Regions from separate parts of the Halobacillus sp. SY10 genome, predicted to be linked through region 3. Evidence: riboswitches for the same ligand, from Rfam matches in the RefSeq annotation. Region 3 holds a riboswitch; each other region holds the start of a gene.
The links. A riboswitch is a leader RNA that binds a small molecule or an ion and turns the genes downstream of it on or off. The one in region 3 is predicted to bind thiamine pyrophosphate.
Positions count from the first base shown of each region.

Region 1: another riboswitch for thiamine pyrophosphate. It lies ahead of ACJA3J_RS12755 (YkoF family thiamine/hydroxymethylpyrimidine-binding protein); the one in region 3 lies ahead of tenA (thiaminase II).
Region 2: another riboswitch for thiamine pyrophosphate. It lies ahead of tenA (thiaminase II); the one in region 3 lies ahead of tenA (thiaminase II).
Region 4: another riboswitch for thiamine pyrophosphate. It lies ahead of thiT (energy-coupled thiamine transporter ThiT); the one in region 3 lies ahead of tenA (thiaminase II).

Region 1 is NZ_CP174345.1:2,515,094-2,523,212, reverse strand. It holds gene ACJA3J_RS12770 (energy-coupling factor transporter transmembrane component T family protein) at 1-490, opposite strand, end outside; gene ACJA3J_RS12765 (ABC transporter ATP-binding protein) at 477-2,102, opposite strand; gene ACJA3J_RS12760 (ECF transporter S component) at 2,099-2,677, opposite strand; gene ACJA3J_RS12755 (YkoF family thiamine/hydroxymethylpyrimidine-binding protein) at 2,674-3,276, opposite strand; TPP riboswitch at 3,368-3,470, opposite strand; gene ACJA3J_RS12750 (hypothetical protein) at 3,586-3,816, opposite strand; gene ACJA3J_RS12745 (DUF420 domain-containing protein) at 3,999-4,520, opposite strand; gene ACJA3J_RS12740 (RDD family protein) at 4,792-5,217, shown strand; gene ACJA3J_RS12735 (hypothetical protein) at 5,223-5,519, opposite strand; gene ACJA3J_RS12730 (hypothetical protein) at 5,516-5,674, opposite strand; gene ACJA3J_RS12725 (carboxymuconolactone decarboxylase family protein) at 5,957-6,616, shown strand; gene ACJA3J_RS12720 (GNAT family N-acetyltransferase) at 6,997-7,470, shown strand; gene ACJA3J_RS12715 (PhzF family phenazine biosynthesis isomerase) at 7,605-8,119, shown strand, end outside.
Region 2 is NZ_CP174345.1:2,406,895-2,415,013, forward strand. It holds gene thiS (sulfur carrier protein ThiS) at 1-63, opposite strand, end outside; gene thiO (glycine oxidase ThiO) at 60-1,187, opposite strand; gene tenI (thiazole tautomerase TenI) at 1,184-1,798, opposite strand; gene tenA (thiaminase II) at 1,802-2,500, opposite strand; TPP riboswitch at 2,657-2,765, opposite strand; gene ACJA3J_RS12275 (YitT family protein) at 2,920-3,735, shown strand; gene ACJA3J_RS12280 (restriction endonuclease) at 4,368-4,955, shown strand; gene ACJA3J_RS12285 (flavin monoamine oxidase family protein) at 5,091-6,197, opposite strand; rRNA gene rrf (5S ribosomal RNA) at 6,887-7,000, opposite strand; tRNA gene ACJA3J_RS12295 (tRNA-Met) at 7,058-7,134, opposite strand; rRNA gene ACJA3J_RS12300 (23S ribosomal RNA) at 7,269-8,119, opposite strand, start outside.
Region 3 is NZ_CP174345.1:4,083,648-4,091,766, reverse strand. It holds gene eutB (hydroxyectoine utilization dehydratase EutB) at 275-1,240, shown strand; gene ACJA3J_RS20520 (PucR family transcriptional regulator) at 1,258-2,928, shown strand; gene ACJA3J_RS20515 (DUF3221 domain-containing protein) at 2,951-3,484, opposite strand; TPP riboswitch at 3,595-3,704, shown strand; gene thiW (energy coupling factor transporter S component ThiW) at 3,799-4,287, shown strand; TPP riboswitch at 4,293-4,398, shown strand; gene tenA (thiaminase II) at 4,441-5,127, shown strand; gene thiD (bifunctional hydroxymethylpyrimidine kinase/phosphomethylpyrimidine kinase) at 5,124-5,936, shown strand; gene thiM (hydroxyethylthiazole kinase) at 5,927-6,685, shown strand; gene thiE (thiamine phosphate synthase) at 6,682-7,296, shown strand; gene ACJA3J_RS20485 (threonine synthase) at 7,318-8,119, opposite strand, start outside.
Region 4 is NZ_CP174345.1:1,654,459-1,662,577, reverse strand. It holds gene ACJA3J_RS08550 (L-lactate permease) at 1-136, opposite strand, end outside; gene ACJA3J_RS08545 (DUF1028 domain-containing protein) at 371-1,231, opposite strand; gene ACJA3J_RS08540 (general stress protein) at 1,519-1,866, shown strand; gene ACJA3J_RS08535 (phospholipase D family protein) at 1,904-3,352, opposite strand; gene thiT (energy-coupled thiamine transporter ThiT) at 4,061-4,627, opposite strand; TPP riboswitch at 4,716-4,816, opposite strand; gene ACJA3J_RS08525 (alpha/beta hydrolase) at 4,898-5,638, opposite strand; gene ACJA3J_RS08520 (SDR family oxidoreductase) at 5,592-6,494, opposite strand; gene yfkAB (radical SAM/CxCxxxxC motif protein YfkAB) at 6,702-7,826, shown strand; gene ACJA3J_RS08510 (YgjP-like metallopeptidase domain-containing protein) at 7,845-8,119, shown strand, end outside.

The DNA.
Region 1 (8,119 bases), 1.6 Mb from region 3:
CCGCACGGATCTGCTGGAATTCCGTCTTCAACATAGGCAGAAAACGATATCCTGCCATAACCCCGTAAGCGATTTTCGGTGGCAGCTTCAACTGTTGGATCAGGCTCAAGATGAAATGGACCATGTTCGTCGTGAACAAAAACAGCAGTGACAAACTGGCGAACGCAAGGACCCTGAGACCTAGAGCAGCCGCCGTCCAGATGTCTTCCGTTGGGAACTCCATCCCGAGGAATGAGACGGTTCCGGTAGTCCCAGAAGCGGTGTCCGAAAACACGATCGTCGTCCAGAACATTCCAAAAGCAAACAGCGTGAACGGAATGAAATAATACAGGTAGTATCTTTTCTTGAACGTCCCGAACAGGAAGGTGACGATCACGGTCCAAACGATGTAGAGCAATGGCGTGACAGGATCGAACACGAACGCGAGGAGGAAGACAGTACCGATGATCGTCAACGCTTTGACCGTCGGATTTACGTTATGAAGAAACATACGCAGGCTCCTTTCGCTCCGAAACGGATCGCTTCCATTGCTCTCTTGGAGGCAGCTCCAGGTGATGGGCGGCCAAATCTGAACGGGACCAGAGTCTTTCCGGCTGACCATCAAAGGTGATTTCACCTTCGTTCAGGACAAGCACCCTTGTCGCGTATTTGTCCACGAGCTCCATATCATGCGTAATCATGACGATCGTCGTCCCGTTTTCATGTTTTTCTTCCAAGAGCGACATCAAATCCGAGGTCGACTTTTCATCCTGTCCGAACGTCGGTTCATCAAGGAAAAGCATACGCTGATTCTCGACAATCATCGTTGCAACACTCAAACGCCGCTTTTGTCCCTGACTTAGAAGAAAAGGATGCTGGTCCTCCAGTCCCTCCAACCGGCAGAACTTCAATGTTTCTTCGACGATCCTGGTCCAATCCGCTTCCTTCATCCCGGCATGCCGGAGACTGAAGGCGACTTCATCATAGACCGCATCCGTAATGAACTGGTGTTCCGGGTTCTGAAAAACATAACCGATCTCTTGCCGAAGGTCATTCTCTTTCCATTTCTTTAACGAGCGGCCGTGCAAAGAAACCGTTCCTTTTCCCGGAGGCTGGATGCCTGCAAGGATTCTCGATAAGGAAGATTTCCCGCTCCCGTTTTCCCCGACGATCGCAACCCATTCTCCCTCATGAAAAGTAGCGTTGTTATTTCGCAAAATCGACTTCCAATCCACATCTTCTGCTTTCAACAATACCTCACTCGCAGGTTCCTCTCGATGAGGGTGCGCTGGTAAAGAGGCGGACGGCATTTCTTCGATGTGAAGCGGATAGGGAGGCGTCCACCCCCGTTCAAGAGCTGTCCTTGTAGCGTACGGAAGCTGGATGCCCATCTCATGAATTTCTCTGGCGTACGTTTTCAAATGGTCGTGGAGTGGACCATCGTAGGTGAGTTCTCCCTCTTCGTTAATGATGAGGACTCTTTCCAACAAGTCCAGCCAACCCTCCAGCTTATGCTCGATCACAAGCAGGGTGAAAGACAGTTCCTCTTTCAATTTTTTCAAAAGCTGGATGAATTCCTTCCTCGCTACCGGATCCAAATTCGCTGTCGGTTCATCGAGAATCAATACTTCCGGTTCCATCGCTAGGATGCAGGCAAGGGCGACTTTCTGCTTCTGTCCTCCGGAGAGGTCGGAGATGTTCGATGTCTTGTAATCTTCCATCCCGACCCAGCTTAAAGCCTTCTCCACTTTTTCCACCATCGACTCATATGGGGTATTCAAGTTCTCCAACCCGAAGGCCACTTCATCCTCGACGGTGATCATGCAGAACTGCGTCTCCGGATCCTGGAAAACGACGCCGACGTGCTGCGCCATTTCACCGGCAGGATAAGAGACGGTCCGTCGTCCCTGTACATAGACTTCTCCATCCATGGAACCGTCGAGTTCTCTCGGGTAGAGTCCATTCAAACAGTGGGTGAGGGAGCTTTTCCCCGATCCACTCGGACCAAGGATGAGCATGTTTTCTCCCTCTTCCATGGAAAAATTCAGACGGGATAAAACAGGTTTCTTCCTTTCCTCATAATGGAGGGTGAGGTTCTCGACTCGTATCACATCTTGACTCATGCGGCTCGCTTCCTTCGGTATTCTTTTCCAAGAGCGAAGCTTGAAAGGACACCCGTTTTCGCTAAAGCGTCACTTAGGACTTTCCCTGCGACACCTGAAATGATGGCACCACTGATGATGCGGGCGATGAACATGGCGAGGACGTACCCTGTGCTGAGAGCTGCGAAACCGGATAGGAAGTAACCCCAGACGAAGCTGAACACGGCAGCCATGACACCGGCAAGCATGAGGGTGAACAGATCATAACGTTTGTACCTCGTCATGGCGAAGGCCGATTCTGCCCCGAGCCCTTGAATCATCCCAGAGACGAGGAGCATCGGACCGACCGCATTTCCGAGCAGCACTTCGACAGCCGCAGCGATCGTTTCTGACAAAAAGGCAGCGCCGGGTTTACGGATGATATAAGCCGTGATGATCGACACGATGAACCAGATGCCGAAGATGAGGTCATAGCCGATCGGTCCGAAAAAGCCGACGAGGATTTTTCCGACCGGAAGGAATGCCAGATAAACGACCGCAAAAACGACAGAAAGCACGGACATGACGACGATCTCTTTCAGTTTCCAGTTGTTCATACCTGATCATCCTTATGAGAAGGGCTGTTGGCAGAAACCGTCACGGTCATCACTGTATGGGAAGAGCCGCTCGCCTCCGTTTCCCTGAACACATCCTCAAGTCCTGTGAAAATATCACGGGTGTCTCCATCGAGGCGCGTAGAATAGTGGGCGGGCGTGACTTCGACTCCCTTTTCTTTCATCGCTTCGATTTGACGGTAAATCGTATCCATATAATCACCGCCACCCATTGGATACAGCGAGAATTTCGCCGCGATCCGCTGTTCGATTTCCTTGGATTGAGGTTTATTCAACGGTTCCTCCGATTCATCCATATGGACATCCCCGGTTGAATCTCCCGGGCAGCCGATGGAAAAGGTCCCTTGAAAAGCGACATGGACCCCTGTTTTCGCGATATGTAATAAAATCGCTTCGGTGACATCGAAGACATGCTCCATCCGGCCGCGCACCGTCGTCGTGACATCGTCCGTCTTCATCCACACTTTCGAGCTGTCCACCTCATTAAGGCTCGCCTTGATATAATCCACGAATTTGTCCGACATCGGGTGCACGGAAAAAGAGCACCCCGCGATTCTTGAAGTTCCACAATGGTTTTCCATTTCTTATTCCTCCTTTTTTTGAGCACAAAAAAACTGCATCCCACGGGAATGCAGTCTACCAAACATAAAGGAAGAACCAGTCAGGTCCTTGTGAATGACGACCGCACTTCCCCACGCTAGTATTATCTAGTTCGGGTTCCAAGGGTCGGAATTTCTCCTCTCAGCCGCTTATAGCAGCTCCCCCAGTGCAAAACGCGTATGCAGTTCTTGTACGTTGCTTTCATCGTAGCGGAGAGTCATAGATTTGTAAACCATCTTTTTTGTAAAAAACAAATGAACCGGATCGCCCTGGGGGATCCGGTTCATTCCTTATGCTTTCGACAAGCGTAACTTCATCACATTCTGGTCTATGAAACAATCGATATACGGCACGCGTTCATAAGGGTAATAACTGACGGAGGTTGGTGTCACTTCCATCATTCGATACAGGTCCTCTGTTGAAGCTACATCATTTAAAACCAATCGGACGTCTTCACCAGTCAACGAGGAGAACTTAGCCGAAGTGTAACCTTCATTTTTCATAAATTGGAGTAAATCCATAATAGTCTCCTTATTATCTGACCTTGAACCATAAATTTTCCCTGAATAACAAAAACCGAAACATATGTCATAGAAAAGCTTTTACAGCTTCCTTCTAACTATTATTCTACTATAATAAGGGTAGGGAAGGAAGCAAAGAGTTTCGACAAAAAAACATGCGCTTCTACGCTTCTTGTCGTTTATCAATAATAAGGGGAGATCATCAAATAGACGATGACTCCAGTCAGACTGACATATAGCCAGATCGGCATCGTCCATCTCGCGATTTTCCGGTGTTTATCCACTTTCATCGCAAGCCCGCGGAACAAAGTAAGTAGAGCGAGGGGCACGATGAGCGCAGCCAATACGATATGCGTGATCAAAATGAAATAATAGATTCCCGCAATGATCCCTTCACCGCCGAATGACGTGGACTCTGCCATCGAGTGGTACGTCAGGTACGAAACGAGGAAGAGCGCCGTCGACGTGAAAGCAGCGAAAATGAACCGCTTATGCCACTTGACGTTTTTCCTGATGATCATGAACAACGCAGCAAGCAGGAAAACGAACGTAAAGGAATTCAAGACGGCATTCAAGAGGGGAAGGAGTTTAATGTTGAATCCGAGATCCCCGTCGATTTTCGGTAAGAACAATAAGGCCACAACGATAAGGTTGATGGCGATGGAAAGTCCCACGACCCATGGGACGTAATTGAATTTTTTCATGGTATCGATCCTTTCATACATCTTTATATAGAATCCTAGTTAAGTATAAAGAAAGTAAGAGTAGAATGCTATGACAGAAAACGCACAATTTGTCGAAGGAGCATATTACGGTTGAAATATCCGATAATCAGGAAACGACCAGGGCTTTAAAAGGAAAGCATTGAAAAAGAGATGGGGCAAAAGCTCCATCTCTTTTTCTTCTTCCTGGGTGAATGGGCAAACCGATGATACTAAAAACCCATAGGATATCGTACAGAAAGGAGGGACTTCGATGTCCGAAAGAAACTTGTTCCTCAGGTTCATAGGCACAGGACTGGAACTCATCGTATCCGGCTTCCTCGCCATCCTCTACACACAAACACAGAACACAGGACGCGGCTTCGATCCAAACCCCGTCTTTTGGAAAGCCTTCATCATCATCCATGTCGCGCTTCTCATTCTCATCCCGCTGCTGGCAAAAGGAAGAACACTCGGCCTGCTTTTGACGAATCTCACCATCGAATCCAATTCAGGTAAGCCGCCGAACATCCTGCAGATCTTTCTAAGAGCCGTCTTAGGCTTCGGTCCGGTCATCCTTACCCAGGGAATGTGGTACTGGGTTTCATTCGTCACCGGTTTGATGGATTCGAAAGGGAGAGGGTGGAGTGAACTCATATCCTATACAACGATAAAGTGGAAAGAGCCTCCATTGGAATAAGAGGCTCAGGTAACCGCTGCTTTCCGATAACGGAACAGGCTTGCACTTATAAAAATGAATGTGATCAACACAAGGATCCAGATTGCATCCCTATAGGCAGAATACGATAGGGGCTGTATCCAATCATGATAAAGTTCGAGAACGAGCCAGCCGATCGGGAAAATAGGTGCCGCTTTTGCGTACGAAGCATTCAGCACCGCTTTTCCTACCTCCGTTTTTCCTTTCTTCCCCCATGAAAAGCGTAAAAGATAAACGAGCGCTACTAAAAAGACAGGTGTCAAAATGATTCCTACGATTATCATTTCCGTTCCCCTTTCTTCAGATGTTCCCTTATGGTTTGATCGAGGTGTTCATCCATGGGATCTCTTTGTCCAAAGTTCTTTAGTCCGTTTCCGATAAAATAACCGGCTAAGGCGATTCCTGATGCCAGGATGACGGCATCGAGTGAAAGTTCCATATTTAACAACCTCCGTTCAGTTCTTTCTCTCTATTCTATACGCTTAGGAAAAAGTAAGGTTTCAAGGTAGGGCTCTTTTTCAGGAGTTCCATCCATGAACATGAAACCACTCTTTGTTTTCTCATCATTAAAGTGGACGCTCTCCATGACTTGTTAAGAAGATTAATGAATATCAAAAAGACAGAAAATTCCCTCTAATTTCATTTACGAAGCTATCTTAGAATGGTAAAATTTATCATTGTAATGAACTAATGAACGAAAGAAAACAAAGGAGTGAGGACAATGGGGAAAGATGTACTTTATGCAAAATCATATTTTGAGAGGCTGCCAGAACTTGGAGATTTGGCACCAGAAGCGTTCAAAGCTTTCGTAGAGTTTGATAAAAAAGCGCTCGCACCGGGAAAGCTGGATGGTAAATTAAAAGAATTAATTGCTGTAGCTGTTGCTCATGTGACAGGATGCCCTTATTGTATAGATTTGCATGTGAAAAATGTGAAGAAACAGGAAGCGACAAAAGAAGAAGTTTCAGAAGCGATCCTTGTAGCGACAGCGCTAAAAGCGGGTTCATCCATCGCACACAGTGTAAACGCTTTGAATACATACGATGAAAAAGGTGACGATGCACTATATAAAGCCTCTTATTTTAACCGTCTTAAAGAACTTTCCAATCTTCATGAAGGTGCTTTTCACGCGTTTGTCGATTTTGATCAACAATCAATGAAAGATGGAGCTATTTCTGCTAAAGACAAAGAGCTCATTGCCGTAGCTTCCGCACATACAACAGGCTGTCCTTACTGCATCGATGTTCATACGAAAGGCGCGAAGCAACAGGGAGCTACAAAAGAAGAGGTAGCCGAAGCCATTTTTGTGGCTACGGCATTAAAAGCAGGTTCGGCCATTGCTCACAGTGTAAATGCGTTAAATGCATATGATGATGAGTGAAGGATAAGTTATTGCAAATATAGGTTTCTCATAAAAGAGACGATTACTCGATCCAGTAATCGTCTCTTTTACATCATATTGATAATTTTATTAAGGCTGCTTTATCTTTAATTGATGTTGCTCGAGGGAAAAGTTAAGTTTTTAAGTCAGTACGTTTATGAAGAAAGTTGTTAATATAAGTGAATAGTTATCAATGCATAAACGCTTATAATTATTCAATTTCTGAGTTTTTATCTTGAAACTGAGTCTTAAAGAAACGGGCAGGTTAGTTGAAGACTCAGTTTCGAGATAATTGGAATTTTATTGTATGAAAAATAGATTATACGTATAATAATTCATTAAGTAGAAAGTTGTTTGTACAAAGGAGTGAGAATGTGATTATTAAATTTGCAAGTGTCACAGATGCTTCCGTTATTCACGATTTAATGATTAAGGCATTTATGGAATATAAAAATGAAGTGCCTCCGTCCAGTGCTTTAGAAGAAACAGTACAATCTGTCTCTAATGCATTAGTGAAAGAGGAAGAAGGGCTGATAGCGTATGAAGAAAACGTTCCAGTTGGTATGGTGCGTTTTTTAATTAATAACCAAAGCATATACTTTTACCGTTTGTCAGTAATCCCTAATAAGCAAGGAAAAGGAATCGCCAAAAATTTGTTAAAGTTTATAGAAGATTATGCAAATAAAGAAGGTTTCTCGTCGATTCGATGTAAAGTCCGTATGAGTGTGACAAAGAATCTAAAGTTATACAGATCAATAGGTTACGATGTTTGCGATGAGGAAGTTGTACATAAACCAAATGGCATAAATATTAAAGTAGTGTCAATGAAAAAAGATCTTTTGTTATTGCAATAAAGGGGGCATTGCTTAAGAAGTAATTGACCTTACATCGGTGTAACTAAGGAGAGAGGTAATGCAGGTTTGTGAAACAATAAATTTGGAATTACAATATAAAAACTATTTTACTAGTATTGAGGGGGACTCGGGTTATGGAGTCGGTAACTGTTTATCATTACGATGCTTTTAGTAAAGAACCTAATAAGGGGAATCCAGCGGGAGTAGTTTTAAATGGTGATGAATTAACAGATATAGAAATGCAAGAGATTGCTTTTAAAGTTGGGTTTAATGAGACAGCATTTCCGGTTAAATCGCATCAAGCCGACCTTAGGATAAGATATTTCACACCTGGTCATGAAATGAATTTATGCGGTCATGCAACAATAGCAACTATCTATGCTTTAAAAAGTAAAGGGTTATTGGGAGATAAAACAGTGTTAACCATTGAAACAAACGCTGGCATCCTACCGATTAAGATCAACACATCTGCTTCTGGTGAAATATTGATAACTATGCAGCAGTCTTCACCCCAATTTAAGCTATTTACAGGTTCAAAAAAAGATTTAGCTAACTCAATTGGATTAACAGAATCAGACCTTTATGCTGATTTACCAATACTTTACGGAAGTACAGGTACTTGGACTCTACTCATACCGATAAAACAACT
Region 2 (8,119 bases), 1.7 Mb from region 3:
CTCACCGATCGTATCGACTGTTTCCGGAACAGTCAGCCATTCACCATTGATTCGTAGTTTCATAGATTCACTCCTCTATGTGATAAATTCCCAGTGGTTATCCATTCCTGAGGAACATGCTTGCCTTCAATTAAATCTGCGATCACTTTTCCTGTTATCGGTGACAATAAAATACCATTGCGATAGTGACCGGTAGCAATAAAAAGTCCGGCATACTCCTGGTGCGGGCCTAGATACGGAATAGCAGCTTCCGTTTGTGGGCGAAGCCCTGTCCAAGCCGTTTCCCACTCCGCAAAAACAAGTTCAGGAACTAACTGAGTCGCTGCTTTGATTAATGGAAATAATCCGCCTAAAGTTACCGTTTCATCAAAAGTGCCAGGTCTTTCTGTCGCGCCGATCACCAGACGTCCTCCCGATTTTGGAACGATGTAACACCCTTTAGAAAAGAACGTCCCTTGAATGAGCCTGCGCTTCGTTTTCACAGAAAAACATTCACCTTTAACCGGATACATAGCCATCCCGGAATTCTGTTTACCAAGCAAATCTTCACTCCAGGCCCCACAGGCGACTACGACATGGTCGGCGCTTATGTCTTCTCGATTTTTTCTTACTCCCGTGACCTGATTTCCTTCTTTAATCAAACCTTGTACATCGGTGTACTCGAGAAGTTCTGCCCCAAGCTTTACCGCTGACATGGCAAAAGCCTTCGACAAATCGGGAGCGGACACTTGGCCATCGTTGGGGAGAAATAACGCGCCACTCAACTGAGAAGACACCGCCGGCTCTTCCCTTTGCAATTCAGCAGGCTCCAACCATCTCGCTTCCTGCCCGGGGTTTCGTTGAACTTCCCCATAGGCGATCAACTCTTCCCTTTCTCCTTCATTGGCAGCCACTTTATAAATGCCTTTTTGCTGCAGCCCAATATCAATGCCGCTATACGCTTTCAACTCTTCAGCCAGCGCCGGAAACATCGCTCGACTGGCTGTAGCGAAAGAATACAACGAATCGTTCCCGTCTTTTAGTTCCGATTGCGCGCCAAGCATGCCAGCGGCAGCTGAAGAAGCTTTGCCGGCGATTGTCTCTCGCTCAAGGAGAAGAACCTGTCGTCCACGCTTGGCCAAATGATACGCGATGGAACTGCCGATCACACCAGCACCGACAACTATCGTTTCATAATGCTTATTCATAACATCCTCCCTCCATCGATTTCCGTCCGGTAAGCCTGCGCTGCTTTCACAGGATCCTCTGCCTGTAGAATGCCGGACATGACTGCAATCCCCTGAGCTCCCGTACGAATGACATCCCCTGCCCGCTCTGGCGTTATTCCACCGATAGCAACGACCGGGCACCCGACATGTTCGATAATTTCACAGAGCGAATCCAATCCTTCCCCCGCTTTTCCAGGCTTGGAGGCGGTTGGATAGATATTTCCGTATAGGAGAAAATCCGCTCCTTCCTCTTTCGCATCTATGGCCTCTTTTAAAGAATGCACCGATTTCCCTACATTCAGGCCGGGAAAGGTTTGCTTCACTTGTGAGACCGGGAGGCTGTGATGAGTCAACTGCACCCCGAAGCATCCTGACACAGCGGCTACATCTGCCCGGTCATTGATGATAATACGCTCCATTGGAAAACCGGCGTCCGTCAGCTGTTGAATGCCAGCAAAAATTTCAGCAGCGGAGCGTTGCTTTTCTCGAATGTGGAGAAAATCGATTTCCTGCTGGACCGCACTCACTGTCTCGGTTAGTTCAGCAAACGTCTGCTTTCCTGTCGAAATCAAGTGAATGGATGGCCTCACGATTCATTCTCCTTTTCCTGCCAAGAGAGAAGTTCGCATATCAAACGGCCATTCTTCCATGATATAAGCCATTTCCCAAAACTTGTACTCATACTGACTGCTGATCACAAACAACTCTTTCATCCGCTCACGACCAGCTTCCGGTTTCAATTCCGCCAAATCATCCAGCCGCTGGATCTGCTCCTCTACAAGTGTCCGGAACCAATCCCCGCCATAGGTGCCGATCCACTCCTGATATATCGGTTCTTCCGGCTGATGATCTTTCAAGTGCTCCCCAACTTCATAATAAAGCCAATAGCACGGAAGAATCGTAGCGATAATCTCTCCCAAATCCCCGTGATAGGCTCCTCTGTACATATGGGAGGCGTACGCATACGCCGTCGGAGAAGGAGTGAACTGGTTGCGCTCCTCCTCTGTAATTCCGAGTATTTTTGAAAAGTTCTCATGAAGTTCCATCTCTGCTTCATACGTCCCTTGAGCATGAGAAGCCATACTGGCCATCGTTTTCATGTCCTCTGACTTTGCTGCCCCCATCGCCTGGACTCTGGAAAAATGGGATAAATAATAAGAATCCTGAAGAACGTAGTAGCGGAACTGGTCGAGCGATAACGTCCCTTCTCCAATCCCTTTGACAAAAGGATGATGGAAACTTGCTTCCCAAATGGGATCCACCGCTTCTCGAATCTGCTGTGAAAATTTCATGATCAATCTCTCCTTTTCCCGACGATCCACGAGCAAGGAAAAAAGGAATAAGACGCAAGCACTCTCTGCATCTATTTCCAGACACTAAAAAAACCACTATCTTCATATGCGTAAAGATAGTGGTTTCAGGTGTAAATATCTATATGTAGCTTAAGATACACGTAACCGCCACTTCCCTACGCTGGTATCAACCAGATCAGGTTCTAAGAGTCTTAAAGCTACACTTTAATCTCAGCCTTATGAGAAGGCACCCCTAGTGGATCGTCTATGTTTTTTTGCTTTCACTGATATCGTAACATGTTCTAAATCATTGTCAAAACATTCCTGAAAAAGCTAATGAAATAAAATATCATTGACTTCCAAATTCATGGCCCCTAGAATTCATTTAGTATTTTTTATAAATGAATTGGAGTGTTCTCATGAGTCGCTTGAAAAATTTAGCAATACTGTTTGCCGCCTCCATCATATTAGGAGCAGCCTTCAACCTGTTTTTGATACCCAATGAAGTCTTAACTGGTGGGGTAACCGGTCTGGCTATGGTGTTCGGTATACTTACTCCTATAAGTGCGGGGATTTGGTTAGTGGTTCTGAATGCCCCGATCTTTATTCTAGGATGGATGAAGCTGGGAAAAGAGTTTATTGCGAATAGCATATTTTCTGTCGTTGTCACCTCCATCACGATGCAATATCTCCCCGTCACTCAAGTAACAGAAGATGCCTTGTTAGCCTGTGTATTCGGAGGAGCGATTGCTGGCGGATCCATTGGTCTGATCATCAGGTTTTACGGATCCGGTGGTGGAGCTGATATTATCGGGCTTCTCCTCACTTTGAAGCGTGATATCCCGCTAGGAGTATTGATTTTTGCTATCAATAGTGTGGTTGTTTTTATCTCCGGGTTTGTTTTTTCATGGGAATTAGCTTTGTACACCATGATATCCATTTATATTACCGGAATAGTGATCGACCGTGTTCACACCCGCCATGTGAAGCTTAGCTTAATGGTTGTCTCCGATCGTGGGGAAGAAGTGAAAAGTGAGCTGCTGGATAATTTAATACGCGGTATCACTGTCATGTACGGTCAAAGTGGGTATTCAAACACAGAACGTAAAGTGCTTTATACGGTTATTACACGTTATGAACTTGCGTTAGTGAAATCACTGATTACAAGCATAGACCCCAAAGCCTTTGTTAGTGTCAGTGAAACGGTAGAAGTCATAGGGAATTTCAGAAGATAAATTTAGACATTAAAAATGCCTGATCCCCAGCACTTTTTGAGTGGAGGGATTCAGGCATTGATATCTTATTTAAACTAAACGTATCACTATTTCCTTATCTTTCTTCCATCATTATCTTTGTACGATAACATAGCGTTAGAAGAGTTCCTGAAGCGCGGGGACGGATTTAGCGCTTCCTCAAGTACGATTCCATTCAGTAATAAGAGCGTTTGATTATGATAACATAATATCTCCCATGGATCATAAAGCAAGAATAGATTTTTGGACCTTTTCTAAGTGCATAGTGAACTTTGCTTCTGTTTTTAGAGAGGCGCTCATCATACATTTCAAATGGCGAACAATGATGTACCACTTATATGCTAAGGAATCGCACCTCTCTTCCCTTCTTTATGCGACAATCCTCTTCAACCACCTGCATTCACATAACCAATATTTTTATTACTTTCATCCATTTCGTCAAGAGTAATTCCAAAGCCGTATAATCTCCTAATCATTGGGCAACATACCATCGGATCTTATATGTAAGGTGGTTGATTATAATATTTAAATACTACATAATGCAATGGAAAAAAATACAACAATTCAAGGACTGGTCATTATCAGAGAAGGGGAAATTCATTGGAATTTCAAACTTGCTTTATTACTGTGTTGTTTGTCTATTTCCTACGGATGGAATCATATATCTTTCCTTCCTTCTTTTCTTCCTTTATTCGGTTATTTACTTAGCTTTTTTGGTCATCAAAATAATTTTGAAGAAATACAACAACTTATCCAATAACAGCAATCAATTGAATGATCTAATGGAAGAAATCGATTCAATGAGTGGTATTCAGTTTGAAACCGTCCTTTCTCACTTATTTAGAAGTGAAGGATATGATGTAAAACGAACTCCTAAGTCTCGTGATTATGGAGCAGACCTTGTCTTAAGAAAAGGATCAGATGTCATTGTAGTCCAAGCAAAAAGGTCCTCTAACCATATAGGTATATCAGCCGTAAATGAAATAGTTGGTGCTTCAGGGTATTATAAAGCCAATAAGAAGTGGGTCATAACTAATCAATTCTATACGAATGCAGCAATTGTACAAGCACATAAAAACAAAGTGAAGTTGCTGGACCGTGATGATCTTATTCTTATGTTAAGACATTACAATAAAAACTCCATTAAAAGAAAACCTATACGTAAAGATATCTCAAAAGAAAAAAACAATCTATGGCGGTAGATTGGTTTTTTTATTTATAAACATTGTCCGGTAATCTTTTAGTTTCGAATGGGGCGTTCACGAGTATAAGACAATCGGACGTTTGTTACTATGCTCCTCCAAAAAGAATCTCCTACGCGACTTTCTAATACTCATTCAAAAGTTGTTATTTAGAATATTGATTTCATTAACTGCCTTTTCAGCTGCCAGGAGGGCACCATCAAGATGGCCACCAGACTCTGAATCGGCCTCTGTACCAGCAAATATAATTTTCTTTTCCCATACCCCTGTATTCTGTGGCAGACCATAGCTCGGAAAATCTCTGAGCGGCTCTAAATCTTCCTCAGCAGCGGTTTCGGAATCTTTGGACCAATCTTTGTATAGGATCGCCCTCACGTTTTGAGCGGAGGTTCCAAAAAGCCTGACCAATTGATCGATGACCAATTGTAACACTTGATCCTCCCCCATTTCCCGGCGCGCTTTCGGTGGCATGCCGAAGAATCCAAATAATGCACCAGACCCTGTTTCAGGAGAAGCATCATGGATTTCTTGTAACGGTCCAACCCAACTTGTTGCAAATCCAGAGAGGCCTGCCTCCCTCCAAAAGGGACGATCATAGACTGCTATTGCCTTGGCTTGTCCAGCCATCCACGTAGGTTTGCTTATTAGGTCATTGATCGTATCTTGAGGTAGTGAAGGAGAAAAATCAATATGATGCGCCACCATCCGTGGTGGTAATGCTAAGATAACAGCACTTGCTGAAACTTTTTTTCTCCTTCCATCCGCAAGATCTGCTTCCACAGTAATACCCCCATCTTGATCAAGTTGAATGGCTGTAACTCGGGTTCCAAGCTCAATGAACCCGGAAGGAATCGTATCTTCTACAGCATCGATAAGAGACTGCACCCCGCCTTTGAGGCGAATTGACCTTTCATTCGAATTTTCTGGGAGCACAAAACGCTCTGGCGAAATGTTTTGGGATCGTTCTGAAAGCATCGCCCCTTTTGTGTGCTGGACGAACGTTTCTAGATTCAGTTCTTTAACAAGGTTGGTAATCGTGCTTTCATATTGCGGCCAGTACCATGTAGGGCCGAGGTCGAATTTGCCCAGATCAGGTCTATTTGGATCTGAAGTACTCAAGACCCTGCCGCCAATCCGATCTCGTGCCTCCAGCACCTTACACTCTACGCCTTGGGCAGCAAGTAGAGATGCAGCACGCAGACCGCTTAAACCAGCACCAACAATGACTACAGGATTTTTCACATTCCTTCCTCCTTTCCATGGTTTGTTAATGGTGAATATGCTTTAAAACCAAACTTTTTCACCTGATTCCAGGCTTGTTAATCGTCTTCATTTATTTATCAGATTTTGAACCATCATGTCATAATAAGTCAAGGTCCCCTGAAAATCCGGCTAATAGTTGAACTCCTTGTACAAATGCTATTATGATCTGTGGCTATGCCTTTGAACTAAATGAATCATCTATGATTCCAATTTCTTTCCCTATTCTATCCTTTTATTTACCCTTCAGACAAGCACAATAGTGAGGCCAGTCCTACTTGCTTCGGATCATAGTTCAATAATGATGTCGTGCCTGGCACCGACATACTCTTACACTAATGTGCAAATAAATACTATATGTAAGATAAAGAAAGAACCTGCTTCTCCATAAGGAAAGTAGGTTCTTTTGTTTGGTAGACTAATTATAAGCGCAGGGACGGCTCTGGACACATCGAAAGCGAACAAAAGAAAAATGAATGCAAGCCAGCTGAAATCGTTTTGCTGGTAGAAATACATACTTGCGATAAAGATAACCATAACGAAAGATATAAAGGTGACATTAATAAACAAATGGACTTGCAATAATTTTTTTACACCCTGGCTGTCCCTCCACACCAAAATGAGCATACGAAAAACCCTTCAGGAAATAAATCCTGAAGGGCTAAGGGATCATGTGGCGGCGTCCTACTCTCACGGGGGTAAACCCGACTACCATCGGCGCTGAAGAGCTTAACTGCTGTGTTCGGCATGGGAACAGGTGTGACCTCTTCGCCTTCACCACCACATCAATATAAAGTTTGAAGTAAACTCTCAAAACTAGTTTCAATGTTTTCACTTATTATTGGTTGCGGGGACAGGATTTGAACCTGTGACCTCCGGGTTATGAGCCCGACGAGCTGCCAGACTGCTCTACCCCGCGATAGTGTGGGAAAATTTTTTGCTCCCATAATATGAAAATTTATTTATTCCCATAAGTTCAGGTGAACCCTCAAAACTGGATAAGGAAACATCTTTTATTGAAAAGGAATTGCCATTCACGAATGATTAAATCAGATAGATAAGTCATCGATCCATTAGTATCCGTCAGCTCCACGTGTCACCACGCTTCCACCTCGGACCTATCAACCTCATCGTCTCTGAGGGATCTTATTTGCTTAAAGCAAAGGGAAATCTCATCTCAAGGGGGGCTTCATGCTTAGATGCTTTCAGCACTTATCCCGACCACACGTAGCTACCCAGCGATGCTCCTGGCGGAACAACTGGTACACCAGCGGTGTGTCCATCCCGGTCCTCTCGTACTAAGGACAGCTCCTTTCAAATTTCCAACGCCCACGACGGATAGGGACCGAACTGTCTCACGACGTTCTGAACCCAGCTCGCGTACCGCTTTAATGGGCGAACAGCCCAACCCTTGGGACCGACTACAGCCCCAGGATGCGATGAGCCGACATCGAGGTGCCAAACCTCCCCGTCGATGTGGACTCTTGGGGGAGATAAGCCTGTTATCCCCGGGGTAGCTTTTATCCGTTGAGCGACGGCCCTTCCATGCGGAACCGCCGGATCACTAAGCCCGACTTTCGTCCCTGCTCGACTTGTAGGTCTCGCAGTCAAGCTCCCTTGTGCCTTTACACTCTGCGAATGATTTCCAACCATTCTGAGGGAACCTTTGGGCGCCTCCGTTACCTTTTGGGAGGCGACCGCCCCAGTCAAACTGCCCACCTGACACTGTCTCCGGACCGGATCACGGTCCTGGGTTAGAATGTCCGTACAGCCAGGGTAGTATCCCACCAGCGCCTCCACCGAAGCTAGCGCTCCGGCTTCTAAGGCTCCTACCTATCCTGTACAAGCTGTACCAACATTCAATATCAGGCTACAGTAAAGCTCCACGGGGTCTTTCCGTCCTG
Region 3 (8,119 bases):
CAAAAGGACAGATGCAAAACGCATCTGTCCTTTTTCATATCTTATAATCTTTCGGATCGCTCCAAAGGGAGATCGCATCGCTCCAAGAGCAGTCGCCCTGCAAACGGCAGTCCACCTCACACACAACCGCTTAGCGAGAACGCTGTCAAAAAACAAGTAAAAAATATAGAAGGTATTTTACCTCTTTAAACATAAGAGGTTGTTCCACTATAATAAAAATAACTGAATATTCAAAACTTGAAACCATAAATGCTGAAGAAGGAGGACGTTATGAATGACCAGCCTTTCCTTCAGAGAGGTTTGGGAAGCGAAGAAGCGCATATCTTCGTTTGTCCAACCCACTCCTATCCTGTACTCAGACCCGCTCTCCGAGCACACAGGGGCGCGGGTTCACTTGAAGCTCGAGCATACCCACCCTACGGGATCATTCAAGCTCAGAGGGGCTGCAAACAAAATTCTATCTCTTGACGAGAAAGACTTAAAGAAAGGTGTGACCACTTTTTCAACGGGTAACCATGGCATATCTGTTGCATATGTAGCAGCAGAGTTAGGAATTCCTTGTACGGTATGTATATCCGACCGTGTTCCGAAGGCGAAGGTGAATCGTCTTAAGAAATTACAAGCGTCTGTGGAGATTGTGGGAAGCAGTCAAGATGAAGCAGAAGCAAGGTGTGCTGAATTGGAAAGAGACGATGGGATGACGGTAATCAAGCCTTTTGATGATCGGGAAATCATTGCCGGTCAGGGGACGATCGCGCTTGAAATCATGGAGCAGTGTCCTGAGGTTGATGAAGTGATCATTCCCTTGTCTGGGGGTGGGCTGTTGTCAGGTATTGCTTTTGTGATGAAATCAATTGAACCTTCTATACGTGTGACAGGAGTGACGATGAAGAAGGGGGCGGTCATGCAGGAAAGCCTTGCCAAGGGTAAGCCTGTCATTCTCGAGGAGTCTGATACATTGGCAGACAGTCTGCTTGGAGGAATTGGGACAGAGAACCGTTACACATTTTCAATGACGAAAGCTTATATGGACGAGGGGGTGCTTGTGGAAGAGGCACAGATTGAAGAAGGGCTGCTCTTCACTCTTGAGCACCATAAGATGGTCGTGGAAGGAGCGGCTGCAACGGGGGTCGGGCACGTCCTTCATTCTAATGATCTACAAGGAAAAAATGTTGTTGTCGTCATGAGCGGGAACAATATCGATCATGATGCGATTACAGATCTTTTGGCTAAATCGTAAGTGGGGGAGGAGTGGAGATGGGGGTTGCGGTGGAGGAAGTTTTAAAACTTCCAGTGCTCGAAAAAGCAAGAGTACAGACCCATGTGTATGATCGTCAGGTTGATTGGATCTCAGTGATTGAGACTCCTGTAGAGAACTTTGTCAGGAACAATGAATTTGTACTAAGTACAGGGGTCGGATGTGTGGATGATGTATTGGCACTCGAAGGATATGTTGAAGATGTCATTCGCTCGGAAGCCTCCGTCCTCGCTTTTGCCACAGGACGTCATCTGTATAAAATTCCGGACCGTGTGTTAAAACTTGCGGAGAAACACGAGTTGATCGTGATGGAAATTCCATGGGAGGTCCGCTTCGGAGATATTTTACAGGATGTATTACGGTTGATCAGTGAGGAGAACCGCCAGGAACAGCAACGCACGGAAGAGATACGACAGGAGTTGATCAACTGTGTCCTGAACGGGAAAGGGCTGCAGGAGATCACATCAATCATCTACCAGAATACAGGCATTCCGACGGCCATCAGTGATCATAACAAGCAGATACGAGCGAATCAGTATTTTGATCGTTATTACATCGATGTTTTAAATGGGCATGAGCTTTCTCAGGAAGGAACCCTTGTAGAAACGGAGATGGACAGTGATCACCCGCTCAGCCATTACATTGAAACCTATGAAATCGGTGACCAGAAATGCTATCAGCTTACAATTTTATCAAACTATAAGAAACAGGGATATATACTATTTAAGCCAAAGGACAACAAAGATTTAACGTGGGTGAACCTTCACATTTTGGAGCATGCGCTTACAGCTTGTGCCTTATATTTCGTCAAAGAGAACGCCATTGAAATGACTGAAATCAGACTTAAGGATAACTTTTTGCTGGATTTAGCCAAGCAGGAGAGGGAGATGGACAGAGCTCTTTTTTCGAAAGCGCAGCTGCTTGGTTATGATTTGGAGAAGCCTTATATTTGTCTCGTCGGCCATATCCGTTTCGTGCAGCCGGAGGAGGAACGCACCTCTTCAACGATGCCTCAAGTCAAATCATCATCGATCAACAGTCGCAATTATTACATTCAGAAGGAAGTCACTCATGCCGGAGACGCGCTGCACCGGAGGACGATGACCACCTTTGATGAAGGTGAGGTAATCGTTTATTTGGAAACGGACCGTCCGGATTACGAAGAAACCGCGAACCAGTTTCTCGACCTGATTGAGCGGAGACTTCATGAGTTATTAAAAGGGATTACGATTAGCTGGGGGATTTCCTGTCATAAAGGTGGGTATCAAACTTTTCATAAAAGCTATGAAGAGGCGGAAACGGCACTGAAAATCGGTCAGCAGCATGAAGAAGGGGAGCGAACGTTTTTCAGTGATACCAGAATGAACCGGTTGCTCATGGCACTGTCCCACGAGGAAGAAATCGGAGCGATTGTGTCAGATACGTTGGAGAAGCTGATTGATTATGACCAGAAACGGCAGACAGAACTGATTCATACGTTTATGGTCTATAACAAATACAACAGCAATGTCAGTCAGACGGCCCGTGCCCTGAACTTGCACCGCCAATCTTTGCTGCACAGATTGAGAAACATTGAACATTTGACTGGCCTCTCTCTTCTCAATGCGGATGATCTTTTTTTGCTGGAGCTGAGCGTAAGGTTATGGCTTTTGAAAAAGGTGGATGCATAGAGCGCTCCCTCGGGGTGATGCTCTATTTCTCATCTTTGACTGTCGTTTTCCATTCGCCCTGATCGGTCCCGCGTCGGTCCAGCTTGACAGTCCACTGATCGGATTCTTCATCAAAGGAAAGTAGCGAAACGATCAACACATCTGTCTGCTCTGGTTCTGTTTCGGACAAAGCTGTAGAGAGAGCTTCGGATGCTTTTAAGTCCGCTCCCTGGACTTCACTCATTTCAAGCTCCTGGACTTTTTCAGCCGTGGCTTGTTCAGGGTAGGACTCAGCGATATCCCCGTCTACCCAGACCTCGACCTGTTTGCCGACCCATAAACCTTCAGGAGCTCCGGAGACCCACATGGCCCGTCCTTCATCCCCTGATCCATCATCCATCGGTGTGACAACAAGGATCCTGTCATCGTCCTGATCCATGACAAATCCGCTCATGTCCGGATCGGATGCTTCTGCTTCCACTTCATTCTGGTCTACTTCTTCTGTCTCTGACAGTCCACATGCACTAAGGGATAAAGAGAAAACCATGAACATACCAAGCATCCATCTCATTTTCATCTTTCTCACACTCCTTATCTACTTTGTTGACGTTTGAACGGGAGGAAAAGTTTCACATGACAGAAACATCCAACTTTGTTATGATGAAAATCACCAAGCGAATAAGTTTATGAAACTACTAGGGGGGCCTGAATGGGCTGAGAGGAAAGCGAGCAAGCTTTCTGACTCTTACGAACCTGATCTGGTTAATACCAGCGGAGGGAAGTAGTCTGACGATACGTGTATCGACTTACTGCATACCAGGCCAGGTCCTCTAAGGATCTGGCTTTTTTTATTTGGTTCCATTCAGATCCTGTACGGAAAGGTGGTGAAAGATGAGAAACACAAAGATACTCACAACGATGGCCGTGCTTATTGCCGTTGGAACGCTTGGAGCCCAATTTCTCTGGTTTCCGGCTGGAATTGCGAAAGCTTATCCTGTCCAGCATGCGGTTAATGTAGTCGCGGCGGTGGTGCTTGGACCCGTCCCGGCGGTCATGATTGCTTTTGTTATCGGGCTCTTACGTTTCTTATTAGGGCTCGGCACCCTTCTTGCTTTTCCGGGCGGGATGTTCGGTGCATTATTGGCAGGGCTTTGTTATCGATTCTATGAAAGAAAAAGGTCTGCGGTGATTGGTGAAGTTTTAGGTACTGGAGTCATAGGGGCTTTGGCATCTGTTCCGATTGCGCACGTCCTGATGGGAAGTTCAACAGGTGTTTTCGCGTTTGTTCCTTCTTTTGTCGTAAGCAGTGTCTCGGGGGCTTTCATTGCTACCTTCATTTTATCACGAGTGAAAGTTGAAAATATGATCTTACAACCATAATACACGGAAACTGCTAGGGGCGCGAGTATTCGCTGAGATAAGGAGACATTCCTTGGTCCCTCAATACCTGATCCGGGTCATGCCGGCGGAGGGAAGTAGTAAGAATCCCCTTCTGTCCTCTAGTAGCTTCCGAGAATAATAGGAGGCTCTATCATGTCTTTTTCCAATCAATTAAGAAAAGAAAATCAGGATATCTATCAAAAAATCTTCACTCATCCCTTTATCCAGGGTATCGGAAAAGGGGATGTTCCAAAAGAAGCATTGATTCACTATATCAAGGCTGATTATGAGTATTTGAATGCCTTTATGCACGTCTATGGAATCGCCATTTCCAAATCTCCGGGAAGGGAAGACATTCAACTGTTTAACGAACAAATCGATTTTGTGTTAAACAGTGAGGTTCACCCTCACAACAATTTTTGTGAACAGATTGGCGTTACCTATGAAGAACTGCAAGGATATCCATTGCCGCCAACCGCTGATCACTATATCAAACATATGCTTTTTCATGCCCACCATGGAGGCATTGGTGAAATATTAGCAGCTTTGCTTCCGTGCCCGTGGACCTATTATGAAATCGGAGTCGAACTAATGAACAGCTATCAGCCGGGATCTGATCATCCTTTTCTCCCTTGGATCGAATTTTATGCTGATGCGGAAGTGAAGAGTCTGACAGCGGTGTTGTGTGAACGACTTGATCAGCATGCCGAACATGCGTCTGAATCGGAAAAGTGGCGTATGAGAGAAGCCTTCCGTAAAAGTTGTCAGCTGGAGTATGCCTTTTGGGATATGGCTTACACACAAGAGCAATGGCCTTGTGAAAAGGAGGGTGTGAAATGAGACAAGTCTCATGTACGTTGACGATTGCCGGGACCGATCCTAGCGGTGGTGCGGGTATTCAGGCAGACTTGAAAACTTTTCAGGAGTTGAAAAGTTATGGCATGAGTGTTGTGACATCAGTCGTTTCGCAAAATACGACAGGAGTGAAAGATGTTCATCACCTGCCGGAAAATTTCATTATGAGTCAGCTGAAAGCTATTTCTGAGGATATGCCTGTCCAGGCACTGAAAACAGGGATGATTGCCAACAAGAAAATGATGAAAGTCATCAGTGAATGGTTGGATGAGGTGGATGCTCCGTACGTCATGGATCCTGTCATGGTTGCCCAGAGTGGGGACCCTTTGATTGAAAAAGAAGATCAACGTTATTTGAAAAAATATCTTGTACCAAAGACAGCGCTCGTCACGCCTAACATCCCTGAAACGGAAGTGCTTGTTGGAGGGATAATTGAAACAGAAGCGGATATGAGAGAAGCGGCCGAAGTGATCGTGAAAGACTTAGGCGCGGGTGCGGCCCTTGTCAAAGGGGGCCATCTCAATGGAAGAGCGGTTGATTTTTTATATGATGGGCAGCGGTTTCATGAATTTGAATCCGAACGTATTGATTCTTCCAATACACACGGGACAGGTTGTACGTATTCTGCAGCCATTACGGCATACTTGAGTCAGGGACACGCTTTGCCACAAGCCGTCAAAGAAGCGAAATACTTTGTAACAGAGGCGATCCGCCATTCCTTCGATCTAGGAAAAGGAAGTGGCCCGACCAATCATTTTGCTTTGCGTGAGGAGGTTTTCAACCAATGGCTGTAAATGTTATCGACAGAGTGAGAGAACAACGCCCACTGATCCATCACATCACGAATGCGGTCGTCATGAATTTCACAGCGAACGGACTTCTAGCATTCGGAGGATCACCGATAATGGCCAATTCCAAGCAGGAGGTTGCAGAGGTCACCCGATTGTCTCAAGGGCTGTTATTGAATATAGGGACGCTTCATGAAAACCAGGTGGAAGCGATGATTCTTGCAGGAAGAGCAGCAAATGAGATCGGCATCCCGGTCGTCCTCGATCCTGTTGGCGCTCCTGCAACCCGCTATCGTTCAGACGTATGCCAGCGGATTTTGCAGGAGGTGAAGCTGACCGTCATTAAAGGAAATGCCGGTGAACTCGCCCACCTCGTCGATCAGGATGTGGATACGAAAGGCGTAGATTCTACAGGGGAAGCTGACGCTGAAGCCATCGTTCGTCTAGTTGCAGAAAAGTATCAGACCGGAGCCGTCTGTACAGGGGAAAAGGATGTCGGATGTATCGACAGGGACGTTTTTGTCAATGAAACCGGACACCCTCTCCTTGCTCAAATTACAGGATCCGGCTGTTTGCTGGGTTCCTTGCTCACAGCAAGCTTAACGGTAGAAGGTAATCCTAAAGAAAAGGTTCTAGCAACATTAAGTCATTATGGACGGGCGGCAGAACAAGCAGCGGACCACCCTGATGTCAAAGGGCCAGGGACATTCATTACAAGGTTTGTCGATGCTTTAGCCATGGGGGCTGAAAAATGAAAGCTTCTACCCTTAGAAAATACTTCGTTATGGGCAGCCAAAACTGTAACAAAGATCCCTTGAGCATTTTGGATGAAGCGATTAAAGCTGGAATCACGTGCTTTCAATATAGGGAAAAAGGAGAAGGCGCTCTAACTGGAGAAGCGAAGTACAGTCTCGGTCATAAGCTGCGCCAACGTTGTGCTGAAGCGGGTATTTTATTTATCGTCAACGATGACGTTGAACTTTTTGATGTGCTTAAGGCTGATGGAATCCATGTGGGCCAGAGTGATCGTAGTGTGAATGAAATCCGCTCCAACTATCCAGATACCATCATTGGATTATCTGTATCCGATCGCACTGAATTAGAACAGAGTCCGGTCAATCTTGTCGACTATTTAGGTGTTGGACCGATGTACAGAACAACGACGAAGACAGACGCCAACCCTGTAGCAGGTCCTGAATGGATGAAGATCGTCAAACGGGAGTATCCAAACATGCCCGTAGTCGGGATTGGGGGGATCCATCCCGGAAATGCTGGTAAAGTAATAGAAGCGGGAGCGGACGGTGTCGCTGTCATTTCAGCTATTACCCAAGCTGTGGACATGTCTTCTGTCGTAAAATCTCTATAAAACATAAGGAACTCATGCCTGTCATGAGTTCCTTTTATCGTTATCCGAGGGATTTATGGTTCCCAGACTATCCCCTGGTTGAAGAACAGGAATATCGACCTGAACCGTATCCGGATACTTAATCCCTGCTCCTGTATTGAGTACGACCACTTCGTCCTCGGCGGTAATCCAGTTTTCTGATCTTAACTTTCTGGCAGCAGCAAATGCTGCAGCTCCTTCTGGGCAGACGAAGGCTCCTTCTTTTTGGGCGATTCTTTTTTGTTCTTCCAAAAGTTCATGATCGCTAACGGCTGCCGCACATCCGCCTGTATCATATAAAGCGTCAAGGACGAGAAAATCCCCGATCGCCTTTGGAACATTGATACCGAACGCAATCGTCTCGGAATCCTTCCAGAATGATGATTCCCTTTGTCCTTGCTGCCATGCTTCCACAATCGGAGCACAGCCTTCAGATTGGACAGCTACAAGCCTTGGCATCTGGTCTTTGGTGATCCAGCCAAGTTCCTGTAATTCTCTCAGTGCTTTATGAATGCCAATCAAACCGACGCCGCCACCTGTCGGATAGAGGATGACATCTGGAACGTCCCATCCTAATTGTTCGGCAATCTCAAGCCCCATCGTTTTCTTTCCTTCAATTCTGTATGGTTCTTTTAATGTAGACACATCGTAGAGCTCAGATTTTTCTACAGCTTCCGCCACGATTTTTCCGGCATCGCTAATCAGTCCATCCACGAGGAAAAGATTGGCCCCTGATAATGCACATTCGTTACGGGTGATTTTCGGGGCATCGAAAGGCATGACGATGGTCGATTCCATTGATGCT
Region 4 (8,119 bases), 1.9 Mb from region 3:
CCACACCCCATACGAAGTAAGCAAGGCCGATCACAATCAATGCGCTATACAACATCCCTTTCTTCGCCGGCATTCGTAAAAGGACCAGAAAAATAAAAGGAGCGAGTATCGCACTCAAAGCTACGAATAAAATCATATAAATCCTCCCCCACCACACGATTTGTCAACGCTTTCAATACATGTATAAAAGTAAGGTCATCAGATGACCTGCTTTACTTATATTTTATATCGATGATGTGGTTTTTGCAAACGCTTTTATGAATTTCACAGAAAAGACAAAAGTTGCTGAACTTTTCCCTATTAGGTAAAAGGATTCCTAGAAAATAGTTCAATCAAAAAGCCGTACATCTCTCATGTACGGCTTTCACACTCATTGATTTTTCATGTATTCAAGAACTTTCAAATCAATCTTACCGCGCTCCTGCTCACGGCTTTCGAAGTTTTCCGTGTGCAAGTATGTTGTGAACGTATCGTAAAACTCATCAAGGGTAACGTCCTCTGATTCGAGATAACCGAGACGACGCAAGTGACTTTCGACCTCTGCCTTCACCTCACCATCCAGTCCTACGACATCATCAGAATCAGATGCCCCGAAATAGAGTTGGTGCAGCTGATAGATTCGGTCCAGTTCTTCAATCGGTTCCGGATGATCATCGACTCGGAGATCGACAGCGACATCGCTGAGTTCCCCATATCCTGCCTTATCTTTAACAACGAGGATGGCTGCCGATTGTTTCCCGCGGCTGTCTCCCCCAGCACGCTGAGCGGCTTTGATGGCTGTCATCAAACGATCAGCAAGAGAACCTTTTGCATGTTCAAAAGCTTCCCCCATATCGGTGACGGTCTCCTCATTCACAAGGATGTTTCCTTGAGCGGCATAGTGTTTGCCGACTTTGCCGCCAGCCCACTCGTAGCACTCCTTACCTGTAAACGTAGCCCCGTTTCCTTTCGCATCGACAATTCCGACTTGGCGGTCTTCCTTTTGTGGATCCTCAGAAGTTAACCGCTCGATCACTTCCTCAGCTGAAAGCCCTTGTTCGAGCAGGTTCAGTCCGTCCGGCCCATACTGGGGGTTTCCAAGCGCCTGGGTAGCAATTGCCCCCACACCTGCTTTCGCCCACGGAACAATCGATCCAACACCTAAAAACTTCGACTGTACGGCAACGCCCCACTCCCCTGTTTCAGGGTCGTGAGCACAAATAGAAAACGTAGCGATGATCTTTGATTTCATTTTCTTCCCTCCAATCTTATATGTAATTCGGGATGTTTGGACAAATTCCTGCAAAATTTCGGTTTGGGAGTTTTTAGCGATTAGAAACTTAATTGATATATCTGGATTTCAGTTGATTTATTGAATTTTTAATTGATATATGAAATTTTCAATTGATATTTTTACGTTTTGATTGATAACCTTTTCGTTTTGATTGATAAAACCTCTGCGCATTCACACGTTTAATTCATCTCCACCCGGGTACATTCCATACCGTAGCAGCTATTAGAAAAAGGGAGAGATCAAAGATGAAACCAACAGTGCGTGAATACACAAATGATGAAAAACTGATGGAAGATGTGAAGCGCTTAAAAGACGAAGGCATCGACAACAAAGACATTTACATCCTGTCGCACGATGACGACCGTACAGACCGCATTGCTAAAAACGTCAACGCCAATACCATCGGCCTTTCCGAACAGGACATCAAAAACGTAATCAGCAATCTCTTCAGCAAACAGGGCGACGAACTACGTACAAAACTTCAGGAAATCGGATTTTCTGAACAGGAAGCAGAAGAATACGAAGAAGATCTGGATGAAGGGAAAGTTCTCCTTATCGTGACAAACCCTGCTAAAGCAGAAACCCTATTATAAAAAGAAAGGAGCGCACGGAATGTGCGCTCCTTTTCTATCAGTATGTGGTAAACCATGTCCATTTCTGCAAGTAATAGGTGGCATAACGGATGAATGTTAAATTATCCTGGTATTCTTTATAGTCAGCCGTATAATGTCCATCTTCATTATTCCAAATACGTGTAAAGTAATCATTTACATCTGTAAATACTTGTTCTTCTCCATTCCCTTTGATGACAACATCGGCTTCCAAGTTTAAATTGGATAGGTTACGACGCGTATAGTTCGCAGACCCCGCGATGATGACATCATCCTCAGGATGGTCGATGTACAGCATTTTCGTGTGATACTGCTCGATATTGACGTCATACCAGCGCAAATGGATATTCTCATTACCCAGGCGCTGCAACTCGGCAGCTACAGGTAAATTAGGAATGCCGGTTTTTTCATGACCAAACGCCTTTTTGTTTGGGTCCATCACAATGTTCACCGTAGCTCCGCGGTTGGCTGCATCATCAAGCGAACTCATGATTTTCTTATCAGCCAGATAGTACATCCCGAGCCAGACGGTATCCCCTTCACCTGCTGCAGACAATTCATCGAGAATCGCTCGATAAATTTTCCCTTCCGTTACAAATTGAGTCGTCAGAGGACCTTCCTTTGCCTCCCAATTACGGTTCTCATATTCAGGAAAATCAGCCTCCCCTGAATAGTTAACAACGGCTTCTTCGGCTTCTAAAATATCTTTGATGATCGGCCCCGTCATCTTGAACGCCACGTTTTCATGATAACCACTGGCATCATGAGGATTCGCTGTCGAGACAATCGCAGATTTCTCTGTCACAAGGATTTTCCTATGGTTCGCCTTGATGTTCAACAGCTTCATATACGATCTGAGCGTCACATCCGGAGCTTCTTTGGCCATAGGGTTACTAATCCAACCGTTGTCTCCGGTACCCATCCATGAAAACAACAGCCGCCAGACGCTCGAGTATAAAGGATTCGAATCTCTCAATTTATTCAAATTGGTCAAAACGACATCGACCCCGCCATCTTCCAGACGCTTGATCGTCTCCGATTCATACGACCCGTAAACCGTGTTGATCTGATCGGTTATGAAAACAACCTTCAAATCAGGCACTTCCTTTTTCCTTTTTAAGATGGCATCCACTAAATTACTGGAGATCTGTGGAAACTCGTTTTTCCCATTTGTGTAGCCATTGAATAAGAACATATCCGCTACAATAAAGTCTTCAGCTTCCGATATGGTTTGATTGATCTCTTCGAAAACCTGAAGGTCATGCACGGTCTTTCCTGCTTCATTTTCGTATGTTAAATCACGGAAAAACTCGATATTTTCCATCTTGTGCTTTTCCCCTTCATAAGAAATCCCCTCAGGAAGAGCTTTCCATGAAGTATGATAAGCAATCGTAACACTTAAAATAGCTATAATGATGACGATGATCCAAAACCACTTACTTTTCCCTATCCGCTTTAAACGGTCCATTACGTAGCCTCCCCAACTAAAGTGCTTATCTTATTTTCACTATAATCGCCTGTTTCAAACCTCGATAGAAGAAAAAATCAAATAAAATACATTTTATTCGACTATATGCCAGGATTGTTGAAGACTCGATTTCGAGACTTTTATTGATTGGGTGGGGGCTACGGGGAATAGCTCGCTTTCCGCGGGAGCGCGGTGAGCCTCCTCGAGCTTCGCTCTGCGGGGTCTCACCAAGCACTTTTTTCCCGCAGGAGTCTCGCCATTCCCCTCCGCCCCTTTGCCATGTAAGTGTCTCGAAACTATTTCTGGAAACGCTGCTTGTGTACTCAAGCAAAATGGATAACATCATACTCTCCCCAGAAAGCCTGATATAGAGCCTCTTATGCCTACATCTGAGTATGGTGTGAACACCCCTCATCTTGGTATAGGGTTCGTTTCTGTTCCACATGGAATGGGGTTGTTGGGAAGCTGCGAGACTCCCGTGGGAGAAGGAGACAGGCGAGATCCCGCAAGGCGATAGCCTGAGGAAGCTCGGCGCTCCCCCACAGGAAAGCGAGTGGCTTCCCAACAACCCCTGACTCTAAATAAGGCAAACGAACCCCGGTTATCTGGAAACTGAATCTTCCACAAACTGGAGCGTTTATGGAACAATGATAAAGAAATAACTAAAATCCCCCGTTCGATGCCGAAACATCAAACGGGGGATTCTTATTAATGGCTTAATAGTGTTGGTCGTTTTACAAATAGGAGACTGACGACGATACTGCTTAAGATAAACGCCGGAAGCATGTATCCACCATTATAGACGAGGGAATACAGCCAGACCGGCTGGCCTTCAGGGGCGAACTCGCCGTAAAAAACGATGCCTGCAAAAAAGTGTCCGAAAAAGCGCAGCACACTTCCGATCAGGCAGCCGACAATAATCCATCCGACCAATCGACGGGACTCTTTCGATTTGATCGCATTCCATAGCGGTTTAGCTACTAATCCAGCCGTTCCAATCACAGCAAAGGCGACGACATAGTCAAGAAACGCCTGAAGAGGGGTCATAATATAGGCGCCTGTCATGATTTGATAGATTCCTAAAAGCAAACCCGTGGTGACACCACCTTTTACCCCCCAGCGGAAAGCCATGATGAAGACTGGGACCATGGCAAAAGATACTGATCCTCCCTGCGCCCACAGTTTAAACGATAAAAACGGGATGATATCCAACAATAGTGCGAGTGCTGAAAAAATCGCAATCTCTACGAGAAATAAAACGCGACGATTTCTCATTTCAACATTCCTCCTAAAAAAAGACACAAAAAAAGCAACGCCAAATAGGGAAGCTTCCTGATGGAGGAGTCCCAATTCTGCATTGCACCATCAAAAAAGCCGCCATCCCTACGCCAGTGCTAACTGACAGGTTCGAAGGGTCAGAACATTAACGTTCACTCTCAGCCGGAGGCTCCCCTTGAAGGCTTTATACCGTTTACTTTTCTTGATTTGTCTCTATTATAATAAACTTTTTACTAGATTACAAAACCTTTTATATTTCCCGGGCAATCACTTCGTGTTCGTGTACATTTGGAAAAATTCCAGGGTACGCTCGATGATCATATCCTTATCATGATCAAGGGTCGCCACATGGTAACTGTTTTCCAGATGGATGATCTCTTTGTGTTCAGAAAATACCGATTCGAAGATGACTTCTGAATTGTGAGGAGGAACGACGTGATCCTCATCCGATACGAAAATCATAATCGGGCAATGAATTTCATCAAGCCTGTCCTTCACCTTGCCCATCAATCCGACGAGCTCTCCGATCGATTTCACCGGTGTGCGGTCATACGCAAGCTCGACAGTTGCAGGATCCTTGATATCCGAGCCGATCGCATCTAAAAAGCGTTCGTCCGTTCCCTGGCTATTTTCAAGTGCGGGAATATCAATGGCCGCATTGATTGGAATGACTCCTTCAATGTCCCGGTACTCACTCGCCATATATAAAGCAAGGGTTCCCCCCATGGATAACCCTACGACAAATATTTTCGAACACCTTTCTTTTAACCAGGTGTACGCTTCTTCTACTGAATGCACCCAATCCATATGAGAGGTGGATTCCATATCTTCCGGGCTTGTTCCGTGGCCTTTTAACCTCGGACAATAAACGGTGTACCCAGCTCTAGCATAGGTTTCAACTAAAGGCTTCATACTTTGCGTCGTTCCTGTAAACCCGTGAGATACGAGAATGCCGACTTCATTACCCTCGAAGCGCATCTCCTCCGCTCCATGCATCACTTTTTCCATTCAATCCCACTCCTTTGGCTTTCTCTTTTCCAAGAATTTTTTGTAACACGGTCTTTTCCAGCCAGCTCCATGGCAGCAAGCGCTTGAACCAGACGTTCGTCCTTACCCCGGCACCGATCGGATAGCGTAGTTTCCCAAGCGATTCTTTCTCCATCAATCCAGTCATCAGGTCAGACACATCCTGGGGATTTCCATGCGATTCTTTGTTGAGCGCACTCCACAACCCTTTTATGTATTCAGCATAAGGAGATTCCGGATCCTGCACTTCTTCCGGCATATAAAGCCCTGAAGACCAAATGTTCGTCTGATATGAGCCTGGCTCGATCAAAGCGACATCAATTCCGAACGGTTTCACTTCGAAACGGAGACTTTCCGATAATCCTTCCAATGCATGTTTGGAAGAAACATAGGCAGATAAACCCGGAAAACCGATCAAGCCACTCACACTGCTGACATTTAAAATCTTTCCTCTCCCCTGTTTGCGCATTAATGGCAGAACCGCTTTAGTTACGGCAATGACACCGAAAACGTTCGTATCAAATTGCTTGCGGTACGTTTCAAGCGGCACCTGTTCAAGAAATCCGCCGACCGCATAACCGGCGTTATTGACGAGTACGTCCAGTCGTTCCAGCGTGTTCACTTTTTCTGAAAAACGCTCGAGCGACTGTGCATCTGTCACATCCAATGGCCATACTTCAATGCGTTTTTGTACCTCCTCGTCGAGCGTTTCATACGCGGAGGCCTTTTCTACATTTCTCATCGTGGCGATGACACGAAAACCTTTTTGTGCACATTTCACAGCTGTATGGAAACCGAATCCACTGGATGCTCCTGTAATGAGTACGGTTTGTTTCATATTCTGACTCCCCCTTGTGCTAGTCGTTACCCCATATCATTCGATGTCACACCCTTATTCTCCTCTTTCCATAAAAGCTAAACAGATCCATATGGGCATGTCACGGCATAATTCCGATACATATTGTATGGTTTTAGACATATTAATGGTAGAATGGTAAAGGTTATCGACCGAATAAATATTAATAGAAAGGAAGTTTCATATTTTATGAGTACGAACATGAAGCTTCAGGCGCTTACCCCTTCTTATGACCCGTGGGAAGCGTATATGGACGTGGAAGAACACGGAAAGATGACGTTATCGAACATTGAATTTACGACGACGACGCTCTGCAACATGCGTTGTGAGCACTGTGCGGTCGGATATACGTTAGGTGCGAAGGACCCCGAGGCTTTGCCGATGGACTTGCTCAGAAAGCGTCTCGATGAAATCCCTCATTTGAGGACGCTCAGCATCACGGGCGGGGAACCGATGATGTCCAAGAAGTCTGTAGAGAACTATGTGGTCCCCCTGCTGAAATACGCGCACGAGCGCGGAGTGCGGACACAAATCAATTCCAACTTGACGCTTCCGTATGAGCGTTACATCCCGATCATTCCTTATTTGGACGTTTTACATATTTCCCACAACTGGGGAACGATCGAAGAATTCATCCATACCGGATTTGCCCGTATGGAGCGGAAACCATCCGAAGAAAACCGTAAGAAGTTCTTTGACCGGATGGTAGAAAATTCCCAGCGACTTTCTGAAGAAGGGGTCATGGTCTCGGCTGAAACGATGCTGAACCGTCGTACGTTCCCCTACCTAGAATCGATTCATGATCATGTGAAAGAAATGAAATGTGCGCGCCACGAGATTCACCCGATGTACCCAGTGGATTTTGCCAGCAGTTTGGAGACGTTGAGCCTTGAACAAATGCGTGAAGGCATCAACCGGCTGCTAGATCATCGGGATGACGACATGTGGATGTTATTCGGAACGCTTCCCTACTATCCATGCAGTTCTTCACAGGATGATCTCGATATGCTGAAGCGCCTGTACAGCGAAAAGAATGTGACGGTAAGAAATGATCCAGACGGGCGCTCCCGCTTGAACGTCAACATTTTCTCAGGCGATATTATTGTGACAGATTTCGGTGACGAGCCTGGGCTTGGGAACATTCAAGACACGAAGCTTACAGATGCTTACAACAACTGGCTTACTACTAGTACAGCGAAAAGCCTGAACTGTCATTGTCCAGCCGTGAAATGCCTCGGACCGAATGTCCTTGTCAAAAACACGTACTATGAAGGTGTCGATTTCCAAAAACGGAAAACGCACATTACGTTGTAAGATAGAAAGGAGGCTATGATGCCAACTGTTACTTTTGACGAAAGAAAAATAACTTATACTGTAGAAAAACAAGAGGTCTCTTTTATCAAAATTTATCTCGACGATTTAAATGGTGTAAAAGTGACCGTTCCCCCTCAAAAAGAGGAAGCAAAGATTCAGGCTTTTGTAGAGAAAAAAGTGGATTGGATTTTTGAAAAATGGCAGAAGACGCATGAAGATTTATACGCAGTCGATGGGCTTATCGCTTCCGAGAACGAAAAGATTTCTTACCTTGGCCGCTCTTACCGGCTGAA